2 linked regions of the Posidoniimonas corsicana genome follow. The protein of the gene in region 1 interacts with the protein of each later gene in a pairwise test. Links are inferred from orthologs where the notes say so. Each region holds a gene or a part of one and is shown on either strand. Other genes may lie near its edges.

The links.
Region 2: the proteins of rho (region 1) and nusG interact in binary tests that used the Escherichia coli proteins (3 or more experiments, as listed by UniProt). The link is inferred for Posidoniimonas corsicana from one-to-one orthologs.

Annotation. Positions count from the first base shown.
Region 1 is NZ_SIHJ01000001.1:896,320-904,084, reverse strand. Bases 4,884-7,765 are described here. They hold rho (transcription termination factor Rho), read right to left. Parts: upstream 7,131-7,765; coding sequence 5,637-7,130; downstream 4,884-5,636. Other genes in these bases: coaE (dephospho-CoA kinase), read right to left, coding at 7,389-7,765; ribH (6,7-dimethyl-8-ribityllumazine synthase), read right to left, coding at 5,067-5,540; nusB (transcription antitermination factor NusB), read right to left, coding at 4,884-5,006. Also shown: KOR34_RS03345 (ammonium transporter), read right to left, coding at 1-964; KOR34_RS03340 (outer membrane beta-barrel protein), read right to left, coding at 2,007-3,380; signal recognition particle-docking protein FtsY, read right to left, coding at 3,620-4,552; more of nusB, read right to left, coding at 4,614-4,883. UniProt on the Escherichia coli protein: Facilitates transcription termination by a mechanism that involves Rho binding to the nascent RNA, activation of Rho's RNA-dependent ATPase activity, and release of the mRNA from the DNA template.
Region 2 is NZ_SIHJ01000001.1:2,214,331-2,218,768, reverse strand. What follows is about bases 1,505-4,438. They hold nusG (transcription termination/antitermination protein NusG), read right to left. Parts: upstream 3,419-4,438; coding sequence 2,591-3,418; downstream 1,505-2,590. Other genes in these bases: tuf (elongation factor Tu), read right to left, coding at 4,190-4,438; secE (preprotein translocase subunit SecE), read right to left, coding at 3,477-3,899; rplK (50S ribosomal protein L11), read right to left, coding at 2,080-2,505; rplA (50S ribosomal protein L1), read right to left, coding at 1,505-1,911. Outside these bases: rplL (50S ribosomal protein L7/L12), read right to left, coding at 32-445; rplJ (50S ribosomal protein L10), read right to left, coding at 635-1,159; more of rplA, read right to left, coding at 1,231-1,504. UniProt on the Escherichia coli protein: Part of the processive rRNA transcription and antitermination complex (rrnTAC). The complex forms an RNA-chaperone ring around the RNA exit tunnel of RNA polymerase (RNAP).

The sequences.
Region 1 (7,765 bases):
CGGTGATGCCGCCGGCGCCGGCCGCCAGGGTGGTGGTCAGGGCACAGTGCAGCATGCCGTCCATGTCGCCGGTTCCCTGGAACGCGAGCATCGAGCCCGGGTTAAAGCCGTACCAGCCGAACCACAGGATGAACACGCCCAGGCCGGCCAGCGTGATGTTGTGGCCGGGGATAGGGACCGACTTGCCGTCGACGTAGCGGCCGATCCGCGGGCCGAGGATCATGGCGCCAGCCAGGCCGGCGAAGCCGCCCACGCCGTGCACCACCGCCGAACCGGCGAAGTCCTGGAAGCCACGCTCGGCGAGCCAGCCGCCGCCCCACTTCCACATGCCGCTGATCGGGTAGATCAGGCCGGTGAGGATAGCGCTGTAGATCAGGTAGCCGCTCACCTTCATGCGGCCGGCCACGGCGCCAGACACGATCGTCGCGGCGGTGGCGGCGAACACGGCCTGGAACAGCCAGTCAACCTCCGGGCTGAACGTGCGGTCGGAGGCCGAATCGTAGCCTTCCAGACCGAACCCGCCGAAGGCGAAGAACTTGCTCTCGAAACCCTCAACACCGTAGGCGCCGGGGTACATGATCCCGAACCCGATGATGAAGAACAGCAGCACGCCGACGCAGATGTCCATCGAGTTCTTGAACAGGATGTTCACCGCGTTCTTAGAGCTGTTGAAGCCCGCCTCGACCATCGCGAAGCCGGCCTGCATCAGGAACACCAGCACGGCGCAGATGAACAGCACCGCGTTGTCGAGGGCGTATCCGACGCCCAGGTCGGCTTCCTCTGCCTCTTCCTCAGCCGCTTCCGCAGTTTCTTCGGCCTCGTCGGCGGTCACCTCAGCTTCTTCAGCGGCCACTTCGGCCTCGCCCTCTTCCTGCGCGAACGCGGCAGGCGTGGCGGTCAGCGTGACGGCGAAGCCCAGCAGCAACAGCGCTGCGAGACTACGCCAAGAAAAGTCGGTAGTCATGAATCAGATGTCCTCGAATTGAAATGAGCGGTCAGAAGGATTTTTCGATACGGGCCAGGGCCGCAACTCGGTTTTCCACCTACGTCCCTGACCCGCCTGGCCCACTAGGGCACAAAGCGGATAGCTAGCTATGTCGCGTCAGCTCAGCAACGAGTGTGCCAGTAGCGCCGATTTCTTGACCGCCATTGCCGTAAGTGGCTTGCGGTAGGTGATTTAATAAAATTGAGATCCCTCCTGCCGGGGGGCTGGATCCGCCATGACCTCCTGGGCCCGCCGACTTTGCGCGCAGGCCGAGCATGGTTGTTAAGCACTGGTAAGCCGACGCTTTGGGTCGATGGTCGGCCCCGACCCGCGCAGCGTGCTGAGCCCGTCTGCCGCTGGGTGTTTGGCCACGGTTCCGCTTGCTTCCGCTCGCACCACGGTTGGCGTTGATGAGGTGGCCGGTGGGAGGTGGCACGGAAGAGGCGGCTCTGGCGCTTACGCCCGGCTAGGAGCCAATCGGCCAAGAGCTTCGCAGATGATGCAGACGGCCGCTGCCAGGCGACAGCCTTTCTGTCGGCGTCGCCGGTTTGTGGATGAAACCGGCCACCCCGCGCGGTCCAATGAAGGGTTGCCAGATTGGCCATCCATCCAGCGGGCGCCCGATCACTGCGTGGTGCGTTCAGCCCGTCGCGGTGGTGTGGCGACGGCGACGCCGCCGACGTGTCCGATCCGCACGGACAGAATCGGACAAAACCCCTGCCGCCCTGTTCCCTGGAGGATGTCGCAATGGCTTAGTTCAAAACCACTTACGAGGGAACTGGGCAGAAGTATGCCCCGAGTTTTGTCCCCTCCGCGCGTGTTCTTGGACAAAACGTTTCGGACAAAACCCTGCCGGGAGCCGCGACGTCGCCAGCCGGCGGCGTGACCTGCCGGATCGATGAGCAGTGGGCGCCGCCTACGATTGGACATCGGCGACAAAAAAGACCCCCGGGCGGCGTACGCCCGGGGGTCGTGAGGGGTCAGGATGTCGGGGGTGTCGGTCTGGGTTGGTCGGTCGCAATCAGTACGTCAGGATGCAGTCGACCCCGAAGGTCGTTTGATGGTCCGACCCGTCGGCGTAGCCGCCGTCGGTTGGGGTCCAGTCGTAGCGTATCTCGGGCCGGACAATCAGGTTCGAGGTCGGTCGGTAGTTCAGTCCGTAGGTCGTCTCGTAGTAGGAAACTCCGTCGCTCTTCCACCATTCCAGGCGGGTCCCCAGCGCCAGGCAGTCGTTCACGTTGTAAAACAGGTACTGGTTGAGGCCCACCTGATCGTCGTTCGTGCCGCCGCCACTCTGGTCGACATAGTCGACGTAGTCGCTCTGCAGCACGTAATTCAGGCTGTCGGTCAGGGTGAAGTCGAAAACCACGCTGTGCGAGTAGCCGCTGCCGCCGGACGAGCGGGCGCCGAAGTTGCCGATCGTCGAGATGTAGGTCACCGTGACCCCGTCGACGATGTCGCCGCTGAAGCCGCCCAGGTAGTTGCTGCCGCCGTCGGTCTGGTCGAAGCCGGTGTCCCAGCCCGCGGTCCAGCCGCCGTACAGCGTCACGCCGTCCAGCCCGCTGTACGTGGCGAGCACGCCGGTGTGGGTGAACGGCTCGCTGTTGAACATCGTGAGGGCGTGGCTGTAGAAGAAGTTGTCCGGGGCGGTCACGACCTCGTAGCCAACCAGCGTGAAGAAGTGGCCAGCGATAAGGGACCAGTCGCCGAAGGCGACCTCGCCGTACAGCTGCGGCATCGCCCAGCCGTAGTCGCCGTGATCGAGCGACGCGTCCCAGCTGCCGAAGTAGCGGGTCCCGGCCCCCGGGTTGCCGAACGCCTGGGTCTTCTGCGCGTCGGTGCCGTACATGACATCGAAGCGGAAGCCGAAGTCCAGCCCGCACGAGCCGTCGGCCACCCGCTCGAAGTAGAGCCACTGCTGCTGCAGGTTCAGCCGGTGCGGCACATCGTTGAACGAGAGCAGCTGGTTGCCCGCCCCAGGCCGCGAGAGCGGCGTGAAGTCGCTGTGGTAGCCGAGCTGGGTCCATCCGCCGACCTCCATCCAGGGGTCGCAGCCGCACAGCGTCTGGCTGAGCGACCACGGCTCGTCGGAGCAGCCGTGGCGGCTGTGCGGGCAGCAGGCGGCGTAGTCGTCGCACAGCGGGGCGAACGACGGGGCCGGCTCGGCCACGGGTGTCAGCGGCGCCGCAGGGGCCGCCGGGGCGGTTGGGGGCGCTGGGGTCGGGGTGGGGAGTGCGTCGCTCGGCGACGACTCGTCCGAGTAGTAGTGCTCGTAGTGGAACGACGACGGCCGCACGGACCGCGGCTGCGCGATCTCGTTGGCTACCGCCCCGGCGCCCGACAGGGCGATCAGGCCGGTTGTCACCACGGCGCGCGGCGATGGGAGGGAGGGCATGGCAGGCGGACTCGGAAGGGAGGAAACGGGGGGCGGCCAGCGGCCCCGGCCCGGCGGGACGCTAGCTGGGGGAGAGTATCGGAAGAGCGGACGCGGCCCATCGCCCCCGGTCCGAGAAGAATGGCCAGATTGGGCCGCCGCGCGTCCGCTAGCGACGCGCAGCGAAGCCGTTCGGGCGGGAAAGACAGCGGCGGTCGCGCCCGTGCGGCCGGTTGGCGCGGTCGTGAGGCGGGCTGGCGCTACGCGCCTGCGCTCATCACGTCGGCGAACAGGGCCTCGACGAACTCGTCCGGAACGAACGGCGCCAGGTCCTCGTGCTTCTCGCCAACGCCGATGTACTTCACCGGCAGCCCGAGCTGCTGGCGGATCGCGACGACCACGCCCCCCTTGGCGGTGCCGTCGAGTTTGGCGAGCACCAGGCCGGTGCAGCCGGCGGCCTCGGCGAAGCTGTTGGCCTGGCTGATGCCGTTCTGGCCGGTGGTGGCGTCGAGCACGAGGAGCGTTTCGTGCGGCGCGCCGGGGACCGGCTTGCCGATCGACTGGCGGATCTTGGTGAGCTCGTCCATCAGGTTGCGCTGCGTCTGCAGGCGGCCGGCCGTGTCGACGATGCAGACGTCGATGCCCTCCTTGGCGGCCTGCTCCGCGGCGCGGTACGCCACGCTCGCCGGGTGGCTCTGGGGCTCGCCGGTGACGATCTGGGCGCCGAGCCGGTCGGCCCAGATGGTGAGCTGTTCGACGGCGGCCGCGCGGAACGTGTCGCCGGCGCCGAGGATCACGCTCTTGCCCTGGCTCTTGAACAGGTGCGTCAGCTTGGCGATGGAGGTGGTCTTGCCGGCGCCGTTCACGCCGCACACCATCACCACGGTCGGGCCGCTGTCGGCGAAGTCGATGGGCGACTCGGGCTGCGCCATCAGCTCCTTCAGCTTGACCTTGAGCGCCGCCACCAGGTCCTCGCGGTGCACCACGCGGGCGCGGAACTGCTTGGCGATCTCGTCGACCAGGGCCTCGACGGAGTCGTAGCCCATGTCGGTCTTGAACAGTATGGCGCGGATCTCTTCGAGGAAGTCGTCGTCGACCAGCCGGCCCTCGCTCTTGAAGAGGTCCCGGATGTCGGTCTTCAGGAGGTCGCCGGTCTTCTTGAGTCCCTTCTTGAAGCGGTCGAATAGAGCCATGAGGAGCGTAGTTTGGTGCGTGGGGTTGGGGTGGGTGGCTGGTCGGCGCCGCGTCTTGCGGCTACTTCTTCAGCTTGTCGAGGATGCCGTTGACGAACTGGGCCGAGTTCTCGCTGCCGAACCGCTTTGCCAGCTCCACCGACTCGTTGATCGCGACCTTGAAGGGGGTGTCGCCGTAGAGGATCTCGAACGCGCCCAGCCGCAGCACGTTGCGATCGGTGGCGGCCATCCGGCCGATCGACCAGTTCTGGGCGATCCGCTCGATCTCCTGGTCGATCTCGCCCAGGTTGCGGCGGACGCCCAGGATCAGCGTCCGGGCGAACTCCTCCGCCTCGGGGTTGTTGAGCCGGCCGTGGATGAATTCGGTCAGCTCAGCGACCGACGCGCGCGAGTTGTGCTCGTCCTCGAACAGGATCTGGAGAGCGACCTCGCGGCTGCGGCTGCGGACGGACATAGGGGCGGGCGTGGGGACGGGGGGCTGAGGCGGCGCGCCGGTGGGGCGGGCAATCCCCTATTATCGCGTCGGGAGGGCCGCCAGCAAGCCGGCCATGTGGAGGGCCGCCTCGGCGCACTCCGCCCCCTTGTTCCCTACGTTCCCGCCGGCTCGCTGGATCGCCTGCTCGAGCGTCTCGCAGGTCAGCACGCCGAACAGCACCGGCAGGCTGTGCTCGATGCCGATCCGCATCAGCCCGTCGGTCACGCCGGCGTTGATCCAGTGGTCGTGGACGGTGTCGCCCTTGATGACGGCGCCCAGCGTGAGGATGCCCGCGTAGCGGCAGGTGTCGGCCAGCCGCTGGGTGACCACCGGGATCTCCCAGGCGCCGGGCACCCACGCCACGTCGACGGCGTCGTCGGCCACGCCCCGCTCGGCGAAGGTCGCCAGGGCACCGTCCAGCAGCTTCTGGGTGATCGACTTGTTCCACTCCGCCACGATGATGGCGAAGCGGGCGTTCTCGGGGGCGTCCGCTGGGGAAATAACGTTAGGCATCGTGCAAGTGGGGAAAGTGGAAAGGCGAAAGGCGGCGTCGGACCGGAGGCCGCCGCTAAGGGCTTCCCCTTTCCGCTTCCGCCTTCCCCATTCTGGCTAGGCTTCCTTCATGCTCATCAGGAACTCGGCGTTGCTGCCGGTCTTGAGGAGCCGCTTGGTGAGCATGTCCATCGCGTCGGCGGGCGCCAGCTCGTTGAGGACCCGACGCAGCAGGCAGACGCGGCGGTACTCTTCGGGGTCCATCAGCATCTCCTCGCGGCGGGTGCCGGAGCGGTTGATGTCGATGGCGGGCCAGATCCGCTTGTCGACCAGCGCGCGGTCGAGCATGATCTCCTGGTTGCCCGTGCCCTTGAACTCCTCGAAGATCACCTCGTCCATGCGGCTGCCGGTGTCGACCAGCGCGGTGGCCACGATCGTCAGCGAGCCCCCCTCCTCCACCTTGCGGGCGGAGCCGAAGAACCGCTTGGGGCGTTGCATGGCGTTGGCGTCGATGCCGCCTGAGAGGACCTTGCCGCTGGACGGGCACTCGGAGTTCCACGCCCGGGCCAGGCGGGTGATGCTGTCCAGGAAAATCACGACGTCCTTGCCGTATTCGACCATCCGCTTGGCCTTCTCGATGACCATCTCGCTCACCTGCACGTGGCGGGCGGCTGGTTCGTCGAAGGTGCTGCTGATGACCTCGCAGTTAGCGCCCTTCACCTCCCGCTCCATGTCCGTGACCTCCTCGGGCCGCTCGTCGATGAGCAGCATGATCACGTAGGCGTCGGGGTAGTTGGTGAGGACGGCGCGGGCCATCTTCTGCATCAGGATCGTCTTGCCGGCGCGGGGCGGGCTGACGATCAGGCCACGCTGGCCGAAGCCGATCGGCACGATCATGTCGACCACCCGCATGTCCACCTCCTCGGGGGTGGTCTCCATGCGGATCCGCTCGTCCGGGTGGCACGCGGTGAGGTCGTCGAACGAGACCTTCCGCGACAGCAGGTTGGGGTCCTGGTCGTTGATGGTCTCGACCCGCAGCAGCGCGAAGTAACGCTCGTTCTCTTTCGGCGGGCGGATGGCGCCGGCCACCGTGTTGCCGTTGCGGAGGTTGAAGCGGCGGATCTGGCTCGGCGACACGTAGATGTCGTCCGGGCAGGAGAGGTAGTGGTAGTCGGGGCTGCGGAGGAAGCCGAACCCGTCCGGCAGGATCTCCAGGGTGCCCTCGCCGAACATCAGGCCGTTCAGCCGCACGCGCGACTTGAGGATCTTGAAGATCAGCTCCTGCTTCTTCAGGCCCGCGCAGTCCTCGATGCCCTCGGCCTTGGCCACCTCGAGGAGGGCCGGCATGGTCTGCTTCTGCAGCTCGGCCACGTGGATGTTGCTGTCGAGCTCCTTGGCCTTGCCCAGGGCCGGGCCGGCGCGGCGGACCCGCTCGGCGGCCTTGTCGAGCTCTTCGGCCAGGGAGAGGGGCTCTTCGCGGTCGAGGCGGCGGAGCAGTTCCTGGTCGATGTAACGGCTGTTGTCGCTGCCTCCGCTGGTGGTGCGGTGGGGGCGGCGGTGGTGGGGCGGGCGCACGCCGTTACGCGGCCCGCGATTGCTGGCGTCAGCCATGATCGAGTTTTTCACTCCTGAATAGGAAGAGTGGAGGGGGCCGGCGTGTGAGACCGCCGGCCGGTAGGTGGGGGGAGGGTCAGGGGAGTCTGAGCTGCTTGTCGCCCGCCGCCAGGCCAGAATAGGCCCGTCCGATCAGTTCGCTCAGGTCGCCACTGATAGGCCTAGTATGACAAAAATGGTCGCGTTGGGGATGTTAATTTTGGGGATTGTCCCAAAGGAAGTGTGTATCCGAGCTGCGGATTAGCGAAGGCGCCGCTAGCCGCTGACGCGCGGGGCGACCTCATTGCACCAGAAGGCCTCTACGCTGCGGCGGAGGGACTCTAGGTCCCCGTCGTTGTCGATGACGTGGTCAGCGCGCAGCCGCTTCTCTGCTATCGGCAGCTGCGCCGCTTCCCGTTGAGCCAACTCGCCGGAGCCCCATCCCCGCTGGGCCGCCCGGGCCCGCCGCTGGTCGGGGTCGGAATCGACAAACAGGACCAGGTCGCAGTCGGCGGCCCAACCGGCCTCGATCAGCAGCGGGATGTCGAGCACCGCCACGGACCCGCCGGACGCGGCGTGGTCTGCAATCGCCTGCTTCAGCTTTGCACGGACGCGGGGGTGCACGAGTTGTTCCAGGAACCGGCGTTCGTCGG
Region 2 (4,438 bases), 1.3 Mb from region 1 along the record:
AGGCCGCGGCCGCACAACAGCAACCGCGTGGCTACTTGATCGCCACGGTCGCGCCCGCTTCTTCCAGTTCGGCCTTGAACTTCTCGGCGTCTTCCTTCGAAACGCCTTCCTTGACCTTGCTCGGGACGCCCTCGACCAGGTCCTTGGCCTCCTTCAGGCCCAGACCGGTGATGCCACGGACGACCTTGATCACGCCGATCTTCTTGTCGCCGAAGCTCTCCATGACCACATCGAACTCGGTCTGCTCTTCGGCAGCCGCGGCGGGACCAGCGTCGCCGGGGCCGGCCATGACAACCGCGCCGCCACCAGCGGCCGGCTCGATGCCGTGCTCGTTCTTCAGGTAGTCGCTCAGCTCCTTGGCCTCCTTGAGGGTCAGGCCGACAATCTTGTCGCCCATTTCCTTGGTGGCGTCGGAGTACTCCAAAACGGCTGCTTCTTCACTCATGGTCTCTGCCTTGCCTTTCTGCAGGGGTGACCCCCTCCCCAGGGGGTCGGTGATCGCTGAAAAAACTTCCGGTCTGGCAATCGCTGCTAGGGCTGCGCCGAAACCGTGTGTGACTGTGTTGCCCGCCTCTTGATCGCTCGCCGCCCCAGGCGCCGAGCGGGCGGGGCCTGAGCGGAGGAAGCGGGGGGCCTAGGACTCGTCGCCCTCGCCCTTCTGCTTGATCTGGCTGCCGAGGCTGGCGCCCGGGCCGAGCAGCTGTGCGTTGAGCGTCATGCCCGGGCCCAGGATCTGACCCATCAGCATGCTGAGCTGCTCGGTACGGCTGGGCCACTTGCTGACGGCCTTGACCTCGTCGGCCGACAGCTTGGCGCCTTCCATCACGCCGCCGCGGGTCTCAAAGTCCTCGAAGGCCTTGTCCTCGTTGACCGCGGTGATCTCCTTGGCCAGCGAGACAATATCCTCGCCGCCCCAGACCACCGCCATCGTCCCCTCGGCGCCCTCGAACGCGGGGGCGAGCGAGGTGCCTTCGGAGGCCCGACGGGCCAGGCTGTTCTTGACGACCATCAAACTGATGCTCTTCTCACGCAGACGCCTGCGGAGCACCACGGTGTCGTTCGCCTCGAGCTTGCTGACATCCACCAGCAGGGCGTCGCTGACGCCCTCCCAACGGCTCTTCAGCTCGTCGGTCATTAGTTGCTTGACGTACTTACTCATGACAGTGACCGGGGGTCTGGGGTTAGGGGGCCGGGGGAGCAGCCCCCAGGCCATAACCAAAGATCGGGAAGCTAAACGGCGAGACGCACGCTCGGGCTCATCGTCGCGCTGATGTGGACGCCCTTCACGTACACGCCCTTCACGGCGGCGGGCTTCAGGCCGAGGATCTTGTCGACAAACGCCTGGATGTTCTCGCCAAGCTTGTCGGACTCGAAGCTGAGCTTGCCGACCGGGGCGTGGATGTTGCCGCCCTTGTCGTTGCGGAACTCAACCTTGCCCGCCTTGTACTCAGACACGGCGGTCGCGACGTCCGGCGTCACGGTGCCGGCGCGGGGCGAGGGCATCAGGCCGCGGGGGCCGAGCACCCGGCCGAGCGGGCCGACCACCTTCATCATGTCCGGCGCGGCGATACAGACGTCGAAGTCCGTCCAGCCACCCAAGATCTTCTTGGCGAGATCGTCGTCGCCAACCTCATCGGCGCCGGCATCCTTGGCGGCGGTCGCCTGCGGGCCCTTGGCGAAGACCACCACCCGCTGCTCCTTGCCGATGCCGTGGGGCAGAACAATCGAGCCGCGGACGATCTGGTCCGCCTGCGTGTGGTCGATGCCCAGCCGCATCGAGATCTCGACCGACTGGTCGAACTTGGTGCCGTCGAACCCCTTGAGGGTCTTGACCGCTTCAGCGAGCGGGAAGGCTTCCTTCTTCTTCTGGCCCGCGGAGAGTGCGCGGTACCGCTTCGACTGTTTAGCCATTTTGCTTCACCCCAAAACTGCGGGAAGTGTGGTCCAAGCCGCGGGCTTGGGCCCGCGTCCCACCTTCGTAAGTTGGCTGCTTGTAATTGGTTCCGGTCGGCCATCGACGGGAGGCAACGCCCCTGTTCGCCGGCCCCGGCCAAGGGCAGACCCGTAAGTATGCCCGAACTAGCCCTCGACGACTAGCCCCATGCTGCGGGCCGTGCCGGCGACCATCCGAGCCGCGTGCTCGACGTCGCGGGCGTTGAGGTCGTTCATCTTGGTCGTGGCGATCTCCTCCAGCTGGGCCTGCGTGACCTTGCCCACCTTGGTCTTGTTCGGAACGCCCGAACCCTTGGCGATGCCGGCGGCCTTCTTGAGCAGCACGGCCGCGGGGGGGCTCTTGCAGATGAACTCGAACGAGCGGTCGTTGTAGACGCTCACCACGACCGGGATCATCATCCCGCCGGCGTCCTTCGTGGCGTCGTTGAACGCCTGAACGAACTGGCCGAGGTTGACGCCGTGCTTACCGAGGGCGGTGCCGACAGGCGGGGCGGGGGTCGCCTGCCCGCCGGGGATCTGGAACTTCTCTTGTCCGACTAACTGCTTGGCCATGGCTCGAGACTAGTGTCTTGAAAGGGTGGTGGTGTGGCTTGCCGCCCGCCGCGGAACGCCGCCTGGGCGGGGCGGGGCAAGGGGATTACAGGTCCTCGACCTGCCAGTATTCGAGTTCGACAGGGGTCGGACGCCCAAAGATGCTGAGCATCACGGTCACCTTGCCGTGGATGTCGTCGATCTTGCTGACCTCGCCCTCGAAGCTCTCGAAATTGCCGTCCTTGACCTTGACCTTGTCCCCTTCCTTGAACGGGATCGCCAGCTTGGGGGCCTCGTCGGTCTCCTCGTCTTCGGTGTGCAGGATCTTGGCGATGTCCTGCGGCGCCATCGGGGTCGGCTTGCCGCCCGACCCGGTGAAGTCGCCGATGCCAGAGGTCTCGCGGATGGCGAACCAAGTGTCGTCGTTGACGTGCATCTGCACCGCGATGTAGCCCGGCCAGATCTTCCGCTCGACAATTTTTTTCTTGCCGGCCTTGAACTCGGTGACCTTCTCGGTCGGGACCATGATCTCGCCGAAGTAGCGGTCCAGCCCCTCGATCGCAACCTTCCGCTGCAGCGCCGCGGAGATCGACCGCTCGCGGTTGCTCTGCACCTTGAGGATGTACCAGTCGAGGGCGATATCTTCGCCCTCGTCCTCGATCAGCTCAAGCGGGCCAGCCGGCGACGCGACCGGCTCCTCGTCGTCCATGGCGGCCTCGGCAGCGGCCAGATCGGCGTCCGCTTCGGGGTCGTAGGCGGGCTCCTCGGCGGCGGCCTCTGGCGCGTCGAGATCTTCGCCGGCGGCCGGTTCGACCGGCGCTTCCTGCTCGGCGGGGCGCTCGGCCTCCGACGGGTTCTGGGACTCAGAATCGACGGCCGCCTCGTCCGCGGGGACGGCGGTTTCGTCGGTCGACTTGTCGGAACCCTCTACCACGATTCACCAACTGGAAAACGAGATTCACTTCGGCCAAACCGGCCCCGGCGGCCGGCGTCTAGCCGCCAATCGACAGCAACAAATCCAACAGGTTCCGCCAGACCAGGTCGTACAGGTACAGCAGCGCGGCGAGCACGAAGATGGTCAGGATCACCACCACCGACGCCCGCCACAGCTCGCCCCGCTTCGGCCAGGTGACCTTGTTCATCTCCGCCTCGACGGAGATCAAAAAGTCGGCGAACGACGGCAGCTGGATCAGCCGGAACGCGGCCCACACGCCGAGGGCGAAGAGCGTCACCGAAACGGGCACCGCCAGCTTCTCCGCGTTGTCCGAGCCGTTGGCCTGCATCCAGTTCATCAGCGAGTAGGCGCCGATAGCCACCGCCACAGCGATCGCGTAGAAGGTCGTCTGACGGGCGACTTTCCCCTGCGTCCGCTTGTAGAACCCGAACGAGAACAGCTGATGAAGGTATGCGGTCACGATCCTGTGAGCCTCTGTGCTGCGGCCGGACGCCCGGGCGATTGCTCGCCCTGGGCCCGCTCCGCTTCTACCGGGGCGACTCCGCCCCGCAACGTTGGTCAGTCCTGCAAGCCGGCCCGCCGCTTCAGGGCTCGCGGGCCGCTTCGCTAGCAGGGGCGGTGGGACTCGAACTCACAACCCCCGGTTTTGGAAACCGGTGCTCTGCCAATTGAGCTACGCCCCTTTGAAAAGCGGAAAGCGGGCGGCGGGTCTGGCCCGCCGTCCGGCTCACCGCGTTTTCACTCTTAAAACTACTCGACGATCTTGGTCACAACACCGGAACCGACCGTCTTGCCGCCCTCGCGGATTGCGAAGCGGACGCCGTCGTCCATGGCGATCGGCTTGGACAGCTCGACGCTGATCTTGGTGTTGTCGCCGGGCATGCACATCTCGGCGTCGCCCATCAGGTTGGCCGTGCCGGTGACGTCCGTCGTGCGGAAGTAGAACTGCGGGCGGTAGCCGCTGAAGAACGGCGTGTGGCGGCCGCCCTCTTCCTTGCT